DNA from 2 places in the Pseudoalteromonas sp. B131b genome. Region 2 is predicted to be linked to the other one. Evidence: predicted binding sites of a transcription regulator. Region 2 holds the regulator's gene; the other holds the start of a gene.
What was found. Region 2 encodes ArgR, which controls arginine synthesis, uptake and breakdown. Its sites were predicted from a motif close to ANTGAATANNTATTCANT; they were not measured.
Positions count from the first base shown of each region.

Region 1: a site for ArgR is predicted at 6,096-6,113, ahead of argC (N-acetyl-gamma-glutamyl-phosphate reductase). Genes of this name have one in related genera too.

Region 1 is NZ_JARLUZ010000001.1:1,826,051-1,837,957, reverse strand. Features, by position in the region: gene argH (argininosuccinate lyase) at 120-1,982, opposite strand; gene P4S65_RS08320 (argininosuccinate synthase) at 2,031-3,233, opposite strand; gene P4S65_RS08315 (ornithine carbamoyltransferase) at 3,230-4,162, opposite strand; gene argB (acetylglutamate kinase) at 4,170-4,937, opposite strand; gene argC (N-acetyl-gamma-glutamyl-phosphate reductase) at 4,938-5,948, opposite strand; gene argE (acetylornithine deacetylase) at 6,169-7,323, shown strand; gene panP (pyridoxal-dependent aspartate 1-decarboxylase PanP) at 7,600-9,225, opposite strand; gene P4S65_RS08290 (ISAs1-like element ISPsesp1 family transposase) at 9,560-10,657, opposite strand; partial or broken gene P4S65_RS08285 (bifunctional diguanylate cyclase/phosphodiesterase) at 10,745-11,907, shown strand, end outside.
Region 2 is NZ_JARLUZ010000001.1:411,004-422,910, reverse strand. Features, by position in the region: gene P4S65_RS02075 (hypothetical protein) at 1-333, opposite strand, end outside; gene P4S65_RS02070 (extracellular solute-binding protein) at 1,188-2,192, shown strand; partial or broken gene P4S65_RS02065 (ABC transporter permease) at 2,192-3,822, shown strand; gene P4S65_RS02060 (ABC transporter ATP-binding protein) at 3,823-4,872, shown strand; gene P4S65_RS02055 (Dyp-type peroxidase) at 4,921-5,820, shown strand; gene argR (transcriptional regulator ArgR) at 5,834-6,301, opposite strand; gene mdh (malate dehydrogenase) at 6,527-7,459, shown strand; gene ispB (octaprenyl diphosphate synthase) at 7,544-8,515, opposite strand; gene rplU (50S ribosomal protein L21) at 8,938-9,249, shown strand; gene rpmA (50S ribosomal protein L27) at 9,266-9,523, shown strand; gene cgtA (Obg family GTPase CgtA) at 9,665-10,822, shown strand; gene folA (type 3 dihydrofolate reductase) at 10,895-11,386, shown strand; gene P4S65_RS02015 (DUF3718 domain-containing protein) at 11,465-11,839, shown strand.

The DNA of each region.
Region 1 (11,907 bases), 1.4 Mb from region 2:
TAAAGCAACCTGTATGCCAACTTTATTTGACACTTTAAAAATGCAACAGATCAAACCAGTTTGTTTTAGATATAAAAAAACGCACAGGGATAACCGTACGTTTTTTGTATCCAGGGAGTTTAAGCCACGTATTTACACGGGATCTCCACACTTTTACTTGGCTTTAAAATAAATTCCATAGCAACTTCATCGCAATTTTCTTTACGAAGACAAAGCTCACAATCTTTCATTACTTTTTCTGGCAAACTGTCTTTAGTGCAAAAGGTAAAGCGCTGCTTTTCGAAAAAGTCAGGCACACGCGTTAGTACAATAACTCTATTCAACGCCAGTTTTTTAGCTTTAATTAACAAATGCTCAACGAGTTGCCGCCCCTGCCCAGTAACAACGCTTTGAGGATCAATACCTAAAGAGCGAATTTCAGCAAGACCTGTATCATATATATACAGCGAGGCACAGCCCGATACCTTACCGTTAATTTCAGTGACCGCAAATTCATTTATAGAATGCACCATGTCACTTTTAGCTCTAGGTAGATTTTCGCCAACTGTAGCCCAATGCTGAATGAGCTTAGCTATAGATTCAACGTCATCTAGATTTGCATCACGAACCGTTATTTGCTGTTTTTTGGCTTCTTTAATTGCACCAGTTACTTGCTCAATCGATGTGCCGCCAAGAGCTTGGCGCGCTTTTATACACGCATCAATTTCTAATACCGGGTATACATCGTCTTCAAAAACATCATTAACTGATTTGTATTGCTCAAGCGAAAGCTCTTCTAGCGTTTTATTTTCGCTAATAGCAAGCTGAACAAGGACGCCTACAATGTGGTGCCCCTCTCTAAAAGGTACGCCTCTTGCGACGAGATAATCAGCAAGCTCTGTTGCATTAGCATGACCGCCTTTAGCAGCAGCAAGTGTACGATCTCCTCTTACCTTAACGCCCTTAATACAAGCTTGTGCCATATGAATACACGCAAGCCATGTTGGCATAGCGTCAAATATACCTTCTTTATCTTCTTGCATGTCTTTGTTGTAAGCAAGAGGGAGTGCTTTTAAGGTCATCATCATCGCACTAAACGCGCCAAATACACGACCCGTTTTACCACGGATAAGTTCTAATGCATCAGGGTTCTTTTTCTGTGGCATAAGCGATGAGCCCGATGTCACGTTATCTGCAAGCTCTATAAAACCAGCTTCACCCGAGTTATAAAATATTAAATCTTCTGACATACGCGATAAGTGAATCATCGAAATCGATGCACAGCTTAATAACTCTACAACAAAATCGCGATCAGAGACGCCATCAAGACTATTTTTAGTCGCACCAGTAAAACCCAAACCTTGCGCAAGTGCTTGACGATCAATTGGGTAAGCAGTACCGGCTAATGCACCACTTCCTAGTGGGCAAAAATTCATGCGCGCTTTCGCGTCTTGCAAGCGACTTTCATCACGCTCTAGCATTTCTACGTAAGCCATACACCAGTGGCTAAATAATACTGGCTGTGCTCGCTGTAAATGAGTATAACCGGGCAATATAGTACCAAGTTCACGCTCAGCTAAAGATACAAACTCGCCTTTAAGTTGCTCAATTGCTTTTAAAATATGCTCAGCGGTATCACGGCACCATAATCTAAAGTCTGTTGCGACTTGATCATTACGGCTTCGGCCTGTATGTAATTTTTTAGCTAAATCACCTACTTTTTCGATTAATGCAGCTTCAACATGCGAGTGAATATCCTCTGCGCCCGATGTAGCTACAGCGAGTGGATCAGCTTTTACTTCTTCAAGTAACTCATACAATGCTGCAACGAGTTCTTTGTGCTCATCACTCGATAACACATTAACTTGCTCAAGTGCGCCAGCCCATGCCACAGAGCCGATAATATCTTGCTCTGCTAACTGATAATCGAAGGGAAGAGAGTCGTTAAATTGCTTAAACGCCTCATCTGGACCCGTAGAAAAACGTCCGCCCCATAATGCCATGAAATATCTCCAAACCCTGTATTGCCCCTTTTACAGGGGCGTAATAATTTACTTTTTAGCGAGTGCTGAAATTCTGCTTGAAAGCGAGAATAAACGAATAAAGCCTTCAGCGTGTGATTGGTCATACACATCATCTTCACCAAATGTGGCAAATGCTTCGCTATATAAACTATTTGGCGACTGCTTTTGAACCGCAGTTACTTGACCTTTATATAATTTAAGTACGACTTCACCTGTTGCCACTTTAGAAAGCGCTTCTGCACCGGCTAAAATAGAATCTTTAAGTGGTGTAAACCAGCGGCCGTCATATACTAAATGCGAAAATTCACCACCCAGCACTTCTTTCCATTTACGGCTTGCTTTATCAAGCACTAGCTCGTCAATTGCTTGAAGTGCTGCCATGATAACTGTACCGCCGGGCGTTTCGTAGCAACCGCGTGACTTCATGCCTACCAAACGGTTTTCTACAATATCAACACGACCAACACCATGAGGTGATGCAATATCGTTTAATTTAACTAAACAGTCATATGGTTTAAGTTCTTCGCCATTTACAGCAACCACTTCGCCTTCAACAACTTTTAAAGTTACGAGTTCTGATTTATCTGGTGCTTGCTCTGGAGAATTAGTCCATGTCCATACTTGCTCAGTTGGTTGACACCATGGGTCTTCAAGCTCGCCACCTTCGTGTGAAATATGCCATGCGTTAGCATCACGGCTGTAAATTTTTGTCGCTGATGCTGAGCACGGAATGTCACGCTCCGCCAAGTAATCAAGTAATGACTCACGGCTCGATAAGTCCCACTCACGCCATGGCGCAATTACTTTTAAATCAGGTGCGAGTGCTGCAAAGCATGATTCAAAACGAACTTGGTCATTACCTTTACCAGTACAACCATGAGAAAGTGCATCGGCACCTACTTTACGCGCTATTTCAACTTGCGCTTTAGCTATAATTGGGCGCGCCATAGAGGTACCTAATAAATAAGTGCCTTCATAAATTGAGCCCGTTTTAAGTGTTGGGTAAATGTAATCACTTACCATTTCATCTTTTAAGTCAACTACATAACATTCAGATGCACCAGAGGCAATTGCTTTAGCTTCTACGCCTTCAAGTTCTTCTGCGCCTTGACCTACATCTGCAACAAACGCGATTACTTCACAGCCGTAGTTTTCTTTTAACCATGGCACGATAGCCGACGTATCAAGACCACCTGAATAGGCTAAAACGACTTTTTTAATTGAACTCATAGGTGTTCCTTAACAAAATTTGGATTTAATAATGTAACTAGCAGAGCATTTTGCGCGTGCATACGATTCTCTGCTTGTTGAATAATTTTAGATGCTGGACCATCCATTACCTCTGAGGTAATTTCAAATTCACGGTGCGCCGGTTGGCAGTGTAATACCGTCGTAGCACCGGTTTGATCTAGCAATGCCTGATTTAGCTGATATGGCATATACTTGGCTTTAACTTGCTCAATTGGTGTTGTATTACCCATTGATACCCAAGTATCTGCGTAAACAACATTTGCGCCAACAGCAGCTTCAACGCGATCACTCACCATAACTGATGCACCGTTCATTGCTGCAATCTGCTCTGCTTTTTTAAGTATTTGTGAATCTGGTGAGCACCCTTTTGGTGTTACAGCTACAAAATCTGTACCTAGTGTAGCTGCTAACAACATCAATGAATGAGTTACGTTATTACCTTCACCTAAGTAAGCAACTTTAAGCTCACTTACATCGCCATGTACTTCTTGAAGCGTTAAAAAATCAGCGAGTGCTTGGCACGGGTGGTACAAATCACACAAACTATTAACCACCGGTACCGATGAATATTCACCTAATGTAGTTAACGTACTGTGTTGATTAACACGCGCTACAATCCCGTCAGCCCATGTTGAAATATTAAGAGCGAAATCTTTAATTGATTCGCGTGCACCCATAGCGCCATTTTGCTGATCTAAATAAACCGCGTGACCGCCCAGGCGATTAATACCTATATCAAATGATAAACGCGTACGTAAACTTTGTTTTTCAAATAACGTTACAACCGATTTACCAGCTAATACTTGGCTGTATTTCTCTGGTTTTACTTTAATGTCTTGCGCTAACTTTAATAAATTAAGTGCGCCTTCTTGGTCTAATTCTAAACCGGTTAAAAAATTCTTAAACATAATAAACCTATGGTGTAATTTTAGTTCCGACATGCTTGCCTTCAAGCAAGTCAGTTAAATTTTCTGGCTTTTGCCAGCTGGAAATATACACACCGCGTCGTAAATGTTGGGCAGCGTGAAGGCTGGTCTTAACTTTGACCTCCATCCCGCCCACAATTACTCCTTCATCTATTAAAGTATCAATGTGTTTTGTGTCAAGTTGATGTAAGGGCTGCTTATTTGCGTCAAGCACCGCTTCTACATCAGTCATAAAAATAAGTTCTGCGTTTAAATTACTAGCAATAGCCGCTGCAGCTTCATCAGCATTTACGTTATACCAAAGGCCTTGCTCATCAAAACCGATAGAGCTAACGATCGGTAGCCTGCCAATTTTAAGTAAATCGTTAATAATAGAATCATCGTTACTTGTGCATTTACCTACTAAACAAAGTGCTTTTAACTTTTGAGTAGCAGTAACACCCGATTCATACAAACTTAACCCAACCGGTTTATGCCCTGCACTAATAGCCTGAGTCATTAATTGTTTATTGGCACAACCTGCTAGTGCACCTACGATGTAAGGCATTTGCTCTGCAGGGCTGATACGCAAACCTTGGTGCTTGGCACTGGCAAAACCAGCTTCTTTTAGCCAAGTATCAACAAGTGCACCGCCACCGTGTACAATTACAAACTGAGCATTTTGTTGCTCATTAAGTACATCAAACAATGCTTTAGCCGCGTTTTCTGTATTAAGTACAGCACCACCTAGTTTAATAACCCACGTTTTTTTACTCATTTAAAACGTTCCTTTTAAGCCCGTGGTATGCTCTAAATTCATTGATAGATTAATACACTGTAAAGCTTGACCTGCAGCGCCTTTTAATAAATTATCTATTGCTGCAATAACAATTAATTGCGATCCTTGCTGCTGCCAACCAATATCAACATAAGGTTGCTTAGCTACACCTTTTATTGATGGGATTTTATCGCCTAATAAACGAATAAGTGGCTCATCGGCAAGTACCTGATACGCTTGTGTTACTTGCTCACTTGTTACCTCAGGCTTTAACTGCACATAAATAGTTTCTAAAATACCACGAGGAAAATTGCCTAAGTGCGGCGTAAATAAGACTTGGTGACCAAGATGTTGCTCAATTTCAGGACCGTGGCGATGATTAAATAAACCATAGGGAGTAAGCGAAACCTCGCAAAAATGCGTGCCAACACTTGCTTTACGTCCAGCACCGGTAACTCCCGATACCGCATTAATAATAATACTCTGTTCGCTTAATAAACCGGCTTGTTGCAAAGGCTTTAATGCATTTAGTGCGGCCGTTGGGTAGCATCCAGCAACAGCGACTAACTGTGCATTGGCAATAGCTTCACCATTCCACTCAGCTAAACCATAAGCAGCTTTATTTAATAGCTCAGGATGTTGGTGCTCAAAACCATAATATGTAACGTAATCATCATTGCTTGCAAGGCGATAGCCACCAGATAAATCAAATACCTTTTTACCCATTGCTAAAAAACGCGGTGCTAAATCAACACTCACTTTATGGTCTGTACATAAGCACACATAGTCAGCACTAGTTTGAATGTCATCAAAAGCTGATTCACCAAGAGGGAGTAATGGTAAGTCGAGCAAGCCTAGATGTTCAGGATATAAATCACTTAGCAATTTATTTTTATCTAAGCTACCTTCTGATACATAACAACCCGCTAAAGTTAAGTTTGGGTGTTTAGCAACTAAACTTGCTAACTCTGCGCCGCTGTAACCGCTTGCGCCAATAATCACTACATTCATTTGTTACTCGTTATCTTAAAATTAGTTGTTACTTGTCTATCTTGTTCGCTTAAACTAGCCTTGGCGCTAATTTAGCCTTTTATTAATGAATTTTGATTATCGTCGCATTGTTTCCATAACGTTACTTTAATATATTTATGCTTAAAAAGTGAATTGATATTCATCATAAATACTTTTATATTGTTATGCAATTAAATTGAATACTTATTTTGGATTTTTTATGCCTTTGCCATCGTTTATTTCTATGTATCAACAATTGATTGCAGCTCCGTCTATCAGTGCAATTGAAGATAGTCAGTGTATGAGTAATAAAAGCGTAATTGAACTACTTGCGAGGTGGTGCGAAACACTTGGCTTTACATGTGAAATCATTGAATTAGAAGGAGGTAAAGGTCGCTATAACTTATTAGCTAAACGTGGCAAAGGAGATGGTGGATTAATGCTCGCGGGCCACACCGATACTGTCCCGTTTGATGATAGTCGCTGGAATCATAATCCGTTTAAACTTACCGAACTCGACAATAAATTATATGGGCTCGGTAGCATTGATATGAAAGGTTTTTTTGCGTTTGTATTACAAGCAATTAGTGAACTTGATGAAAAGCAGCAAACCCAGCCTATCTTAATACTCGCCACTGCCGACGAAGAAACCACAATGGCAGGTGCACAGCAAATATGTAAGCACCCAAATTTAAAACCTGCGCGATGTATAATTGGTGAACCTACTGATATGACACCGGTATTTACACATAAAGGACATATGAGTACAGCGATTAGAGTAATTGGACGCTCAGGTCATAGCTCTGATCCCGAACGTGGTCTCAACGCCATAGAAATCATGCATAAAGTGACTTCAAAATTATTGTTCTTAAAAGAGCAGTTAAAGCATAAGTATTCATTAAGCCACTTTGAAATACCTTACCCAACATTAAATTTTGGTAATATTCATGGCGGCGACAACGCTAACCGAATTTGTGCTTGCTGCGAAATGCATATAGATATGCGCCCATTACCAGGTTTGAGTGTAAAAGAGTTACAAGCATTAATACTTGATGCAACGAAAGAGATAAATCAACAATACCCCAATGCGGTCAGCGTAATTGATTTACACGAGCCAATACCAGCCTTTACTGGCAACACCGACAGTGCTTTAGTGATATTAGCTGAAAAAATAGCAGGGCAAAAAGCAATAGCTGTTAATTACTGTACTGAAGCACCTTTTATTCAGCAATTAGGGTGTGAAACAATCGTTATGGGGCCGGGCTCAATAAATCAAGCCCATCAGCCTGATGAGTTTTTAGCAATGGAAAAAATAAAACCGTCACAAAAAATTATCAGTAACATTATTAAAGCCAGCTGTTTTAATATCAATTAACTTAATTAAGTGCCCTATTTTGAGATAAAAAAATCTTATCGATTACAACAGAAAATAATTATTTAGAGCAACTAGATACAAAAATTTTTGCCTAGTTCTAGCGTAATTTCCTTAACGTTAAATAGACCCTATATTTAAGCAGATTGGTATTACTCCTGTGTTCATACAGTTGTAAATAAGAAATTAGCGTTAGGTTTAATCCCTCAAGTTTATTAAGTAACCAAGTAAAAAAAGACGCAATTAAGCGTCTTCTTGTTTTAAATTACACCCTATTAGCTACATATACTTACTGAGGTACTTTTTAAATACAGGATCTGTTTTAGCTAGTTCTTTTTGCTCGGCTAAAATATCTTTTAAAATAGCGCCTGATGTAAGTGGGTTTGCAAGGACCACTCTAAATACAACAGTAGGTTGATTATCGTATTTAGATGGCGTTAGGCGTGTACGTGATACAAACGAGCGACCAGACTCCCGCTGACGCTTTTGCATACTCGCAGTAAAACGATTAAGTGATGCAAAAATGTCTAAACGTGTTGTTGCATCAGCATCTTTTATTGCCTGCTTAATCTGTTTAGGTACATAACGATACGTTAGTAAACACAGCTCCGGCTCTGAAATAAGTTCGAAATCTTCATCTGCTTTAATTAAACCAGCAAAATAATGTGCTTTTTTTATACTACGATCGATTAACATCTCGTAGCCTTTACGACCAATAACACGTAAGCAAGCATGTACTAACATCGCCATACCTGGGCGACTACCTTCAAGCGTGTGACTACCTAAGTCTTTTGAACCTTTACGTAATATATACTCAGCATGGTGCTCTATTGCATCAGTTGCAGCAGGATCTTTAAATAAAACTAAACCAGCGCCCATGGGTACATACATTTGTTTGTGTGCATCAATGGTAATTGAATCTGCTCGCTCAATTCCTTTTAATAAAGGACGATGCGTGTTTGATAAAAGCGTCGCTCCTCCCCATGCAGCATCTACATGAAAATGGCAGTTAATATCTTGTGCCAAATCAGCCATTTCGTCCAGTGGGTCAATATTACCGGTTTCGGTTGTCCCCGCGACCCCAATAATGGCCATTACTTTAATGCCTTGCGCTTCAAGCTCACGTGCTTTTTCGCGCATCGCTATTACATCGACTTTATTATTTTCGCAGGTTTTAATACCAATTAAGTTATCGCGACCAATGCCGAGTAAATCAACCGATTTACCTAATGAATAATGTCCACGTTCTGATATTAATACCGCTAAACCTTTATAGCCATAATGCAGCATACCGGCAATTAAGCCTTGTGCGCCTATACCTCTAAAATCGCCATCCGGTTTTAATAAACGGTTTCGCGCAATCCAAAGCGCAGTAATATTAGCAACCGTACCACCAGAGCAAAATGCACCTAATGAGGTTTTAGCACTGTGCATCCATTTAGAATAAAATGAATCTTCTTGCCCATAAGCTAGATGATGCATCATCCCAAGTACTTGACGTTCAAGAGGCGTAAACGCTTTAGATGTTTCTATTTTTACTAGATTTTGATTTAGCCCTACCATCAGTTTTGACAGCGGTAATAAAAAATGCGGCAAAGCAGAGGTCATGTGACCAATAAAGCTAGGCGCAGCTGTATGCACAGAATGCGCAACAAGTTGCTCCATAATGTCTTGGGCATAAGCAGATACAAACGTTGGATCTTCTGGGATCACTGCCGATTGAAAGTCTTTTTCTATTTCATGTAATGGTTTTTCAATTGCCGCAATATTTTCGTTTAAGAAACCTGCTAAATTACTCGAAATTTCAAGCTCGATTTTGCTTAAAGTTGAGTCTGGCGCTTCAGGTACAGTAAATATACGCTTAAGGCTTTCTTTAGAGGCGACGGCACAACGCTTTTGATCCATCTCAATACCTAGTGTGTGTGTAGCTAAAACACGTGTTTGTCTATGAAACACGCCAAACTAAGGCGTTATTTTAAGTAACAGTGTTTTTAATTAATTGCGCTAACTTTACTGCAATATAACTAAAATGTCTCGCTTAAAGCCATAAAAGCAGACAAAGACATGACAAAAAAGTGATAATTTAATTAATATTTAAGCCTTGCCAATAAATAAGAATTAATTATTGGGCATTTATATATTTTGCGTATAATAAAAAAATAACAAAAAAGGGACGCACATGCTAAAAGGAAGAGTAAGGGTAAGTTGGTCAGGGCGCGAGCATACTTTGTTAAAATTGTTAACCAAAAAGAAGTTCTTCTCTAAAAGCATCATCATAACAAGCTCTTACACACTTACTTCTTATTGACCCCTTGCTTTTCGTATGCTGCTTTATCATGTTCCTAACGACGCGTCTAAATAGTGCCATATGTTGCGCACTTAATGGCTCATGTATTTGACAGGCATCTTCTTTAAATACGACATCTAGTATCCAGTGTTGCTGATTTTCTATCAGCCAATGTTGTCTTATTGCTTTATTTATCAATATATTGTCTGTCAACGATGTTAGGTAGTAATGTGTGTCAATACTCGTTCTATTACCCTTCGTTCGCTCTCGTTGCACCGCAACGATTGTCCTAACTGATGGCCAGCTCTCTTTAATTTCACTCGGTAATAAACGCGCATCAAGACAATCTATCGTGTGTACTTCTTTTCGCCCATGCCCTTCATCTTGTGTTACATGACTAAGTATCTCTGAGTTTTCAGATTCATACTGGTGTGTAAATGCATCTTGAATCGCGCTATAAAGTTTCTTTTGATTACCCTTTGCTTGCACTAGATAATCTGCATGTCTGCTAATTAGCTGTTTTAGCGTTTCTTTTTGGCAGTGCAAAGCATCAAGTGTAATGACGGTGTTATTGATATCGAGTATTTTCAATAAATCCCGAACTGCCGGTATTTCATTCGTCTTACTGCCAACTGTTTGGTGGAATAATGTGAGACCTGCTTCACAATCAAATGCTGAGACGAGATGTAATTTATCAGCAATGTGTTTACTTGCTCCGCGAATAGTTTTGCCATCGAAGGCAATGACAGGATGCGCTGACTTAACGCGGTTTTGATTGACCCAGCTATACATCGCGAGTAGTAATGAGTCAGTATCAACGGTTCTAAAAATCCGAGCAATACTATGTCGAGTGGGTATGCCATTTTTGAAAGAACGAAATCCTCTTAACCAATTAAGCTTACTTTCGCCATATATTTCAATATCTTGCCAGTTTTCACACCCTGATGTAACGGCAGTAATAATAAGAAAAAGCACATCAACTAAGTTATGGTGCTGATTTATATGTGAACGATTATCTTTGACGAGTTCTAAATGTGAGAAGAGTGACATAATAAGTTTAAGGTGATGAAATTTATGGTATTAGATCATAAAATTTGTTTATTTACAAAGTGTGATCCCGCCCTGGTAAGTTGGTTAATGGCGGGTTTTAGCCTATTTTTAATCAGTTTACTTACCTACGTTTATTATACTTACCAAACAACACGCGCAGATATAATGCACTCTGTTGATACGCGCTTACTTAACGCAGCCACCAGTGTTAAGCATATACTCGGCGATACGTACCTAAATAAAGTTAATCAGGGAAAAACGATTAGTTTTTCTGATTATCAAAAAAGAGTAAGCAACTTTCTGATTTTGCCCAAGCACTCAACATTGCTTATGTATACGCGATGGTACTTCAAGATAACAAAGTCTACTTTAGTGCATCGAGTTATACAAAAGAAGACCAAAGCAATGGCAAAGTAACCCAGTTTTTAGATCTTTACCCTGAAGCCACTAAGGCGAACATTAGTGCTTTTTATTCGACAGAGCCTGTATTTGAAATATCAGCAGATCAATGGGGACATTTTAAAACTATTTTTATCCCTTATGTTGATAACACTAATGGTAAAACCTACATAACAGGTGCTGATATCACCATTTATGATTTAAACCAAAAACTTAAAGAAAGTGTATCAAAAGCGGCCGCTATGGCGAGCTTCTTTTTCTTTATCGCTATACTTGTTGCAACTATTTATATTTACTTACTCAAACGATCTTTAGCAACAGACTCCAGTACGGGCTTTGCAAATCATATAGCGCTTGAATACTTCCTAAAGCAAAGTAATGCGCACCATATGCAATTAGCTGTTATTTGGATTAACGAAATTGAAGACATAAATAGCTTTTATGGCACTGAAGTGGGCGATAAAGTAATGAAGAACTTGCTCATGCATTTTAAAAGTCGCTGCTCTGCTCGTTGTCATATTTATCGCTTAGCGACCAATAAACTGGTATTACTTGCACCAAAAGAAATTCCGTACGATGAGTTTAACGACTTAATCGAAACCTACAACTTTAATACCCCACTATTAACCGACCCGTTTATTTATATTACGTTGTGTGCCGGTATAGCCAGCGGTAACAAATCTTTGTTATTAGAAAATGCCCATATTGCGGCACTGCAAGCCAAACAAGGTCGCCATACTGTTGTTAATTACTCAAAAGCACTTCACGATGTAAAAGTGCAATATCAATACAATGTAGAAATGGCTAAAGAGGTTCGTGAAGCATTTGATAACAACCGTATTGTCCCTTAC
Region 2 (11,907 bases):
CTTATTAATATTAATATTAACTTTACCATTAAAATTTGTGCGGCCTATTGCATTTGCTAGCTTATTTAATTGATAACTAAATTCGTCATCACGGGCGGTTTCACCTCTTTGGGTTGTTCTGATATCACTTTCTAATTGAATAATAACGTTGAGTATCGTTTTAAACTCACTCATAGACATGTTAGAAAAATCGTATCCTTCTGGATTAAACAAAGCAGAATAAGGATTTTCTTTTGGGGTAGGAGCCGTAAAAATACAAATATACTCTGCTGTGCTATTTACTGGGCTATTAAGTGTGGAGACGTTTTTACTCGATTTAAAATTTATATCCATAAACTATTTATGTTCCTTCATATAAATTGTGCTCTGAAGCTGATGAGATTGCTATTTCCTCTATTATTAATATGTTTGACTTAATTACCTATGCAAATAAAAGCGCGCTCTATCTCTAGGCGCGCTTGCGGAATCTTCTAATTTTCTGCATCCTGCAATTGAACTTAATCAACTCCAATTTTTACTAATCCATGTTATTACAATATTACTTTTTAGTTCTATGTAATCTAGGCTATCCGGGCCTGTCTCCTTTAATTCCTGAACATCCTGTAAGGTAAATACTATTACCAAATCCTTCCATTGCACTTCCTAGTGCATCCGTGTATTAATCAATCCATTGTGTTGCCTAAAAGGCCTGTCCATCTATTCCTTAAACATCCTGTCAAACAACTTAAACCCTTGTTGTTATCCCTTTCGCACCTTCCTGATGCTATCCATTTTTACAACATTCCATTGTGTTACTCATCCTGAGCCTGTCCTAAAATCCGTATTTCCTTGGTAACCTAATCATTGGTTGGTCGAATAAATAATTTGCTTGTATTTAATCGATAAGCATCACTGCTTGGTTGATGGGTAAATTATAGGTGAATGGAGCAACTTAAATAGGGCTGAAACCATATTTAATTAGTATTTATGCAATAGCTAAAGTTTATTAATGCTTTATTTTCAATTAGTTATTTAACTAATGCTTGTTTTATATGTTGCTTTTTACTCATTAGCTGTCACATCCGTGAGAGATGTCTTACATGACATTTCTGTTTTAGACACCTTTTACCTACTTACAGCTATTTAAGGTGTGCACTTTTTAACTGTTCACGGTAGAATTATTTGATAATAATTATTATTTAGGTGGAATAATGAAGACACTCGCTATCACTTTAGGATTAATAGTATCGGCGCCAGCCTTTGCAAACGACGTCGTTAATATTTACTCTTTTCGCCAACCGTTTTTAATACAGCCAATTTTGGATGATTTTACAAAACAAACCGGCATCCAAACGAATGTTGTTTTTGCTAAAAAAGGATTAATTGAACGTGTTAAGCGCGAGGGAAAACATAGCAAAGCCGACTTAGTACTAACTTCTAACTTTAGTGCACTTATTCAATTAGAAGATTTAAAGTTAACGCAAACTATTAAAAGTGACAGCGTAAATGATAATGTGCCTGCAGCATTTCGTGATGGCGAAGGCCAGTGGGTTGCGCTAACAAAGCGTGTACGTAATGTTTATTCATCAAAAGAGCGAGTAGGTGCGTTACCAAACCTAACTTATGAAGAGTTGGCTGATCCTAAATATAAAGGGCAAATTTGCACTCGTTCGGGTAAGCATCCTTATAATTTGGGGCTTGTTGCATCAATGATAGCTCACCATGGTAAGGCTGATACTAAAACATGGCTTGAAGGCGTCAAAGCTAATTTAGCGCGCAAACCCCAAGGTAACGACCGTGCTCAAGTTAAAGCTGTTAAAGAAGGTTTGTGCAATTTAGCGTTAGGTAATAGTTATTACCTTGGAAAAATGTTGCAAGATAAAGAACAAAAAGGTTGGGCGGAAGCGGTAAATATTAATTTCCCGAACCAAATTAATCGTGGCTCGCACATAAATGTATCGGGTGCGGTTATTACTAAGTTCGCTAAAAATCCTGAAAATGCCTTGAAACTCATAGAGTATATGACCGACAATAAAGCACAAAACATGTATGCCTCACTAAATATGGAGTATCCAGTTAAGCCAGGTGTGCAATTATCCAGTTTGGTTGCGTCTTGGGGGAGCTTTAAGGAAGACAGCTTGCCACTCGATGAGATCAGTAAATATCGTCCGTTAGCGCTTAAGCTGATTGATGAGGTGAAGTTCGATCTTTAATGACTTATAAATTTAAGCTGTCTAAATGGCAGCTCTTTGCGTGGTCGACGGGTTTGATTCTGTCGGCCCCGTTGTTTTTTCTTCTTTTTGAATCTCTGCAAGGTAACTCTGAGGTGTTTTCTCATCTTTGGGATACAGTGCTTTGGGATTACATTACTAATACTGTGTTGCTGGTTTTAGGCGTTTGTGTGCTTAGCTGTGCTATTGCGCTGCCACTCGGTTGGCTTACTGCTTACTGTAGTTTTCCTGGTAAAAAGCAGTTTGAATGGGCACTTATGTTGCCCCTTGCTATGCCTACCTATATTATTGCCTATGTATACACTGATTTATTAGACTATGCGGGCCCTGTGCAAATAGCACTTAGAAAATGGTTTGGCTGGCAATCACCTAGTGACTATTGGTTTTTTGATATACGTACACTACCTGGCGCTATCGTTATGATTGCCTTGGTACTTTACCCGTATTTATTTTTAATTTTTAAAACAGCCCTTCGCGAACAGTCATTCAAATTAGTACAAGCTAGTCAATTAATGGGGCTATCTCCTAAACAAAGTTTTTTTAAAGTAAGTTTGGTGCTCTCTCGCGGCGCAATTGTTGCGGCTCTTGCACTCATTAGTATGGAAACTATGGCTGACTTTGCAACCGTCAGCTATTTTGCCGTGAGCACATTAACGACCGCCGTATACGATACATGGTTTGGTTATTATTCGCTTACAGCGGCCGCTAAAATATCGGGTGTAATGCTCTTACTTTTATTTTTGGCATTAATGGCAGAACGCTTTAGCCGCCGTAACCAAGCGGTATTTGAGCGCCAATCAAGTGTAAATAGCGAATCTCTCTATGTATTAAAAGGAAAGTCGGCTTGGCTAGCAACTGCATTTTGTGGCTTTATTTTACTTATCGCTTTTTTAATTCCCATTGCAGTACTCGTAAACTACGCAATTACCTACTTTGATAAAGCGTGGAACATTGAGTTTTTTAGCTATGCTTGGCAAAGTTTAAAAGTAGCAGGGATAGTGAGTGTAATAACCATTACGTTGAGTATTTTTGTGGTTTTTTATCAGCGTGTTGCAAAGCAAACGTATCCGCTTATTCCTGGGCGTTTAGCCAGTACGGGCTATGCATTGCCTGGTACAGTGCTCGCTATTGCTGTTTTATTACCACTTACATTATTAGAAAACACCATCAATGAAGCGCTCGAACCATATAATTTAGATATAGGTTTACTGCTTACAGGCAGTATTCTTACTATTATTATTGCTTACATTGTTAGGTTTTATGCCATCGCACACGGAGCGATAGAATCGAGTTTTTACGCATTAGCCCATCACTCGATATGGCAAGTCAATCAATGGGTAAAAGCCAAGGGCAAACATTGCGTTTAATACATCTACCTTTATTACGCCGTGGACTACTTACGGCGGCATTACTGGTGTTTATTGAGTGCATGAAAGAGCTACCTGCGGCGTTATTGCTCAGACCGTTTAATTTTGAAAGCTTAGCAACTCATGTATTTCAGTATGTGAGTGACGAGCAGTTAGAGCTTGCTTCAATTTCGGCATTATTTATTGTTATTGTCGGGTTTATTCCTTTGTATCTTATTAATCGTTCTATGGAGCAACGTAGTTAAATGAGTAGTTTAATTTTACAAGGCGTGAGCTATCACTATAACGGCACAAAGGTTATTCACGATTTAGATTTAACAGTGGGCAAAGATGAAATTGTTTGTCTGCTCGGTGCAAGTGGTTGCGGTAAAACAACCACATTAAAAGCCATTGCAGGTTTAATTGAAGCCAAGCAAGGGTCTATTTTTATAGACGGTAAATTAGTGAGTAATGAGCAATCATTTGTCTCACCTGAGCATCGTAACATCGGCATGATGTTTCAAGACTATGCATTGTTTCCGCATTTAACGGTGGCAAATAATATCGCATTTGGGCTTAGTAAAATGAGTAAAGCCCAAAAGCAGCATCGTGTTGATGAAATGCTTAAGCTTGTTCATTTAATTGGCTGTGCCGATAGATTTCCTCATCAGTTATCGGGTGGTCAGCAGCAACGCGTAGCGATTGCTCGCGCATTAGCTTATAAACCTAGTTTGTTATTGCTTGATGAGCCTTTTTCAAACATTGATACACAAGTACGCTTTGAGCTAATCGCCGATATACGTCGAATTATTAAGGCAACACAAGTCTCTGCTGTATTTGTTACGCACTCAAAAGAAGAGGCATTTGCCTTTTCCGATACACTTGCCATTATGCATCGCGGTAAAATTGCGCAACAAGGCACGCCAGAACAGCTTTTTGCAGCCCCAAGCTCAAAGGAGGTTGCAGAGTTTCTGGGTCAAGGCATATACTTAGAGGCAGAAGTATTAACGACAACTGAATATAATACACCGTTCGGCTTAGTTAAATCATATATTGGACATGAGCATAGAGCGAGTGTAGGTAAAATATATGTTCGTCCTCACCAGATTGAATTGGTAAGTGATAATCTATGTGACAGGCACTGTGAACGAGCTACAATATTAAGTAGTCGCTTTATTGGTTCAGCGTATGTTTACACAGTCGTTATTGCTGAGCAAGAAGTTGAAGTTGCTGCACAATATGACCAATCATTTGAAAAAAATGAACAGGTTATAATAAAAATAAAACCTCACACGGTGAACTTTTTCGAATCATAATTAATTTGTTATTCGCTGTGTTTTTATCTATAAAACTAAGGAATAACAATGGCGCAAGCGCAATCAGGGATTTGTGCTGAAGCAAACTTACACGGTTTGCACTTATTTTTTAATGTGTTTGATGGTCAAGATGAATCGCTACGCGTAAAACTAAAGCAAGTAAGCGCTATTGAAGAAGAATTTAGCGATCAGTTTTCAGAATCAATGCTCTCTTGTATGGTCGCTATTGGTGCGCAATATTGGCCACATATCCTTCCGGAGTACATTCCAAGCGAATTACAGAGCTTTCCTAATATAAATCACAGCGATCACCAAATGAGCGTGCAACCGTGTGATTTGTTTGTGCAAATTCGCTCTGACCGTGAAGACGTTAACCATTTATTTGCCCTGCAAGTATTAAAGTTATTTGCTCCTGATGTAGAGCTGGTAGAGCAGGTTCGTAATTTTCGCTTTTTAGATGGACGAGACTTTAATGGCTTTATTTATGGTGGCGATTCTGCTCATGGTAGAAAAAAGCGTGCGACGGCACTAATAAATAAACCGGGTAGCTTTGAAGATCAAGGAAGTTATATTCATGTACAACGTTATAAGCATGACTTAACTGTGTGGCAGCATTTATCATTAAGTGAGCAAGAGCAAATAATGGGTCGTACGCGCCTTGATAACACACTAATTACCCCCGCGATCGAAACCAGCCATGCTTCGCGTAGTGAGCTAAAAGATGAAGACGGGCAACCGCTACTATTAAATCAAAGCATGCCTTATGGCGATGTGTATGAGCAGGGAATGTTATCAATTACATGTGCATGTAAAGGAACCGCGTTCGAAAAAATACTTAAAAGCCGTTTAGGCGAAGGTGATTGTTACGACCACTGGCTTGATTTTACTCAAGCCGATATGGGTTCTGCTTTTTTTGCACCTTCGGTCGGATTTTTAAAACAGATTTAATTACGATTAATAATCAAACCGTATCAAATAAAATGCGAACGCGTTCAAGCGTCACGTCTATTTCAGATATTTTAGCCGGGGCGATAAAAATAGTGTCATCGCCGGCAATAGTTCCTAGTACGCCATCTGCTTTACCTAATGAATCTAATAAACGTGCAATAAGCTGAGCCGCACCTGGGCTGGTACGAATGATGATCATCATTTCGTTGTGCATAATGTCGATTACTAATTGGCGTAATGGGCTTTTAGCCGTAGGTACACCCATTTCAGCAGGTAAGCAGTAAACCATTTCTTGTTTGGCATTACGTGTGCGTACAGCGCCAAACTTACTTAACATGCGTGATACTTTACTTTGGCTTATATTGTCAAAGCCTTGCTCTTTTAACGCATCAACTATTTCGCCTTGAGAGCCAAAGTTTTCTTCTTTTAAAAGCGATTTAAATGCTTTTACCAGTGCTTCTTGTTTATCTTGTGGTTGCATAGCCTTTATTCATTTTTGTTATTTATGCTGCAAATTCTACACAATAATGAATAATTATGCAGCAGTTGTTTAGTTAACTTGCCAGTTTGATGCGTTAAATCACAAAAGTTTACGACTATGGTCGAAAATATACTTGAAATAGACAGGATAAATTTGTTTTTAGTCGCTAATTTCATTATCTTAAGAGCCACAAATATTTCCTACCTCAAATGACGGAGAATTCCAATGAAAGTTGCTGTATTAGGTGCTGCAGGCGGTATCGGCCAAGCGTTGTCTTTATTATTAAAAACAGGCTTACCAGCTGGCTCTGAATTATCACTTTATGATGTTGCACCAGTAGTACCAGGTGTTGCGGTTGACCTTTCTCACATCCCAACAGATGTTAAAGTTGCAGGCTTTGGCGCAGACGATTTAAATAAAGCGCTTGAAGGTTCTGACATCGTTCTTATCCCAGCGGGTATGCCACGTAAACCAGGTATGGATCGTGCTGATTTATTCAATGTAAATGCTGGCATCATCAAAACGTTAGCAGAAGGCATTGTTGCCAGCTGTCCTAAAGCGTTAGTAGGTATTATTACTAACCCAGTAAACGGCACAGTTCCAATTGTTGCTGAAGTATTCAAAAAAGCAGGTACTTACGACGCTAAACGCGTATTCGGTATTACTACGCTTGACGTTATTCGTTCAGAAGCATTTGTTGCTGAACTTAAAGGCGTAGACGTAGCAACTGTAAAAGTACCAGTAATTGGTGGTCACTCAGGCACAACGATTCTGCCTCTACTTTCTCAAGTTGAAGGTGTTTCTTTCACAGATGAAGAAGTTGCTGCACTTACTCCACGTATTCAAAATGCGGGTACTGAAGTTGTAAATGCTAAAGCAGGCGGTGGTTCAGCTACGCTATCTATGGGTGCTGCTGCAGCGCGTTTTTGTATGTCTTTAGTTAAAGGCCTACAAGGTGAAGAAGTTGTAGATTACGCTTACGTTGCTGTTGAAAATGGCGATGCAGAGTACTTTGCACATCCAGTACGTTTAGGTAAAAACGGCGTAGAAGAAATTCTTTCTTACGGCGAACTAAGCGCATTTGAAACAAAAGCAAAAAATGACATGCTTGAAACTCTGAAAAAAGACATTAAAGAAGGTGTTGATTTCATGGCGTAATAGCCGGTTTAAGCAACAAAAAAGCCTGCATTTGCAGGCTTTTTATTGCTCAGAATTAATGTCACACTGTGTAACTAGTTAAAACTAGTGGTCGCGGTCAACCGCAATACGGGCAAGGCTTATAAGTGCTTGCTTATAGTCAGACTCAGCTAAAAAGTCTAAACAGGCAATGGCTTTTTCGGCCTCAAGCTCTGCTTTTTGCATTGTAAACTCAAGCGCATTAGTTTGTTTTAGTGCAGTTAAAATTTCTTCTAAATGCTCCATACCATTACTGTGCTCTATTGCATCACGAATAAGTTGCGTTTGCTGCTCGCTACCATGTTGCATAGCATAAATAAGCGGAAGGGTTGGTTTGCCTTCAGCTAAATCATCGCCAATGTTTTTACCTAGCTGCTCAGCATCCGCATTGTAATCGAGTACATCATCCACTAACTGAAACGCGGTGCCTAAATGCATACCGTATAAGTTTAATGCGTCGAGTGTCGCTTGGTCTTGCTCAGTAATAATGGCAGCAAGGCCTGTAGCTGCTTCAAATAATTTAGCCGTTTTAGAGTAAATAACCTGCATATAGCTGGCTTCAGTCGTATCTGGGTCATTGCAGTTCATTAGCTGCAATACTTCACCTTCAGCAATAATGTTTGTTGCATCGGCAAGTACTTGCATAACCTGCATTTTTCCAAGGCCAACCATAAGCTGAAATGAGCGAGTGTAAATAAAGTCACCAACCAATACGCTAGCAGCATTACCAAATTCAGCATTTGCAGTAGGCGTGCCACGTCGTAAGTTTGATTCATCTACAACATCATCATGTAATAGCGTTGCTGTATGAATAAACTCAACAATTGTTGCAAGTGTTATGTGATCTTTACCCTGATAACCGAGCGCCTTGGCTGCTAAAATTGCGAGCATTGGACGAACACGTTTGCCGCCACTGCTAACTATATATAAACCAAGCTGATTAACTAACGCCACATCTGAGCGCATTTGCGCATGTATAAGTTGATTGACGTCATTCATATCGCTTTCGATTAACGCCTGGATAGCTTTTATATCCATTGATCTCCGAGCCAATTTTTATGTGTGAACGGCGCAGATTGTACAACAAAAAATGCACTAGCTCGATATTTTGTGACGATTGATTGAAAAAACACTATTAAAGTACTGAATAAGAGCTTAATTGGTTGAGATAACTGATTAATAGATAACCAATATGCAATATGAGTCGCGCTTAGATATTATACAGCGAGAGCTCTATTTAAGCGCATTAACTTATTTCGCTTAACAGCTAAAAAGCACTTGGCAAAAGGGTCAATTAATATAAACTGGGGGAAATATTGAATTACTCTCAATGCAGCTACTTTTTATTCATTTTAATTACAAAATAGGCTTGCTAGTTATTTCGCGTTAGCGTAAACTTCGCGCCCTATCGAAGAATATTTTAGTTGCACCGATTTGAGGGTGCACAGACGGAGTTAATTATGTACGCGGTTTTCCAAAGTGGTGGTAAACAGCATCGTGTGACTGAAGGTCAAACGATTCGTCTTGAAAAATTAGACGTTGAAACTGGTGCGGCAGTAGAATTTGATTCAGTACTTTTAGTTGCTGATGGTGAGAAAATCGAGATCGGTGTACCGTTCGTAAACGGTGGCAAGATAACAGCTGAGGTTGTTTCACATGGTCGCGGTGAGAAGATTAAGGTTGTTAAATTTAGACGCCGTAAGCATTCTCGTAAGCAAATGGGCCATCGTCAATGGTTCACTGAAGTTAAAATCACTAGCATTAGCGCTTAATTAGAGGTACTTAGAAATGGCACATAAAAAAGCAGCTGGTAGTACTCGTAACGGTCGCGATTCAGAAAGCAAACGCTTAGGTGTTAAGCGTTTTGGTGGCGAATCAGTTCTAGCGGGTAGCATCATTGTTCGTCAGCGTGGAACTCGTTTCCACCCTGGTACAAACGTAGGTATCGGTAAAGACCACACTATCTTCGCAAAAGCAGATGGTAAAGTTCAGTTTGAACAGAAAGGTCCTTTAAACCGTAAATACGTAACTATCGTAACTGAGTAATCAGTAAGGTAGTTAAAAAACCCCGCCTTTGCGGGGTTTTTTGTTTTAAGAAAAAAATATATACCCAAGCCAAGCCTGCAATCAGCTTGGCTTCGGTATATAATAGTTAAATTAACAAGCCAATCCCTAAAGTGAGTAATCATGAAGTTTGTAGATGAAGTAGAAATTCGCGCAGAAGCTGGAGACGGTGGCAGCGGCATCGTGTCTTTCCGTCGTGAAAAATATGTTCCAGATGGTGGACCAGACGGCGGTGACGGTGGAGACGGTGGTAGTGTTTATCTACAAGCTGATGAAAACTTAAATACCCTCATTGATTATCAGTTTGAGCGTTTCCATAGAGCTGAACGTGGTACTAACGGTCGTAGCCGTAACTGTACAGGCCGAAAAGCCGATGACTTATTTGTTATGGTGCCTGTAGGCACACGTATCATGGATGTTGATACCCAAGAGGGACTTGGTGATTTAACGCAACATGGTCAACGTATTTTGGTTGCAAAAGGTGGTTTCCACGGCTTGGGGAATGCACGTTTTAAATCAAGTACTAACCGAGCACCTCGTCAAAAAACCTTGGGTACTGAAGGCGAAGTACGTAATTTAAAATTAGAGTTGCTACTATTAGCGGATGTAGGCTTACTAGGGCTTCCTAACGCAGGTAAATCTACGTTTATCCGTAGTGTATCAGCAGCAAGGCCTAAAGTAGCTGATTACCCGTTTACAACGCTTATTCCTAATTTGGGCGTAGTGCGTCCAGAAGCGAATAAATCATTTGTAATAGCTGACATACCAGGCTTAATTGAAGGTGCATCTGATGGTGCAGGCTTAGGCATCCGCTTCTTGAAGCATTTAGAGCGTTGTCGTGTGTTATTACACATTATTGATGTAATGCCGGTAGATGGTTCAAACCCTGTTGATAATGCATTCTCGATTATTAACGAGCTACATCAATACAGCCCTAAATTAGCTGAAAAGCCACGTTGGTTAGTTTTTAATAAAATAGACTTATTACCAGAGGACGAAGCAAAAGCGTTATGTGAAGCTATTGCAGAAGAACTGGGCGAAACTGAAAATATTTATCACATTTCAGCGATTAATAAACTCAATACTCAACCTTTAATTCACAACATAATGACACTGCTCGATAGCATGCCTAAAGAGAAGTTTGTACAGGTTGAAGATGAAGAGATTGAATTCAAGTGGGATACCTATCATGAAAAAGCCACTAAAGGTAAAGGCAATGATGATGATTGGGACGACTGGGATGAAGATGATTACGACGTAGAAGTTGTCTACGAGCGCTAATTAAATAGAATTTATAAAAAGGAGCTTATGCTCCTTTTTCTTTGTTTAAAAATAAAGTACTAGGTATTTAATATGATAATTTCAATGATTGCAGCAATGGCAAATAACCGTGTAATTGGCCTAGATAATAAAATGCCATGGCATTTACCTGCAGATCTTCAGCATTTTAAAAAAGTGACTACAGGTAAGCCTGTAATTATGGGTCGTAAAACTTTTGAATCTATCGGACGTCCTCTGCCTGGGCGACGTAATATTATTATTACTCGTAATCTTGGGTATCAAGCTGATGGAATTGAAACGGTAGCAACACCAGAGGCTGCATTGAATTTAGTTTCTGACGCTGAAGAAGTAATGATCATTGGTGGTGGAAATATTTATCAGCAGTTTTTAGAGCGTGCAGATCGCTTATATTTAACGTTTATAGATTTAGATGTAGAAGGCGATACACAATTCCCAGATTATCAAAAAATAGCTAAATGGGAGCTTAAAGAAGAGTTAAGTATGCAGCCTGATAATAAAAACAAATCTAGTTATAAATTCGTAACTTTATATAAAATTCAATAACATTATTGCGAAAATCTACGTGTGTTGGTACAATATTAACCAATCAACATAGGTAAAAAGTACCATAAAGGGTTTTTCATGTTTAAATTACCAAAGCTAGTTATTGTTACTGCTATTGCAGTAGGTTCATTTTCGTATGTAGCGCCTGCAAACGCTGAAGATCAATTAGCTGTATCTATTTGCGAGTATATAGCAGCGGACGATAAAAACCGTTTACGTAGTAAACTTAAAAGTTCTCGTGTAAAAATTCGTAATATCTACGATGCAATACAATGTAATGGTAATAACTTATTACGCCATGCAGTTGCAAGCAACGCAATAGATACTGGTGAATACATTGTTAAAAACCTTTCAAAAAGTTCATTAGCTGATGGCGCAGATATCGCTTGGGCTGAAGGTAACCATGCTGGTTCACCACTTATTGCTGTAATTAAAGACCGTGCTGGTCTGTAATTAAAAAGCATTTAAAAGCCGCGTTTTATACGCGGTTTTTTTGTAATTAAAAATCACGTAACTGTGAT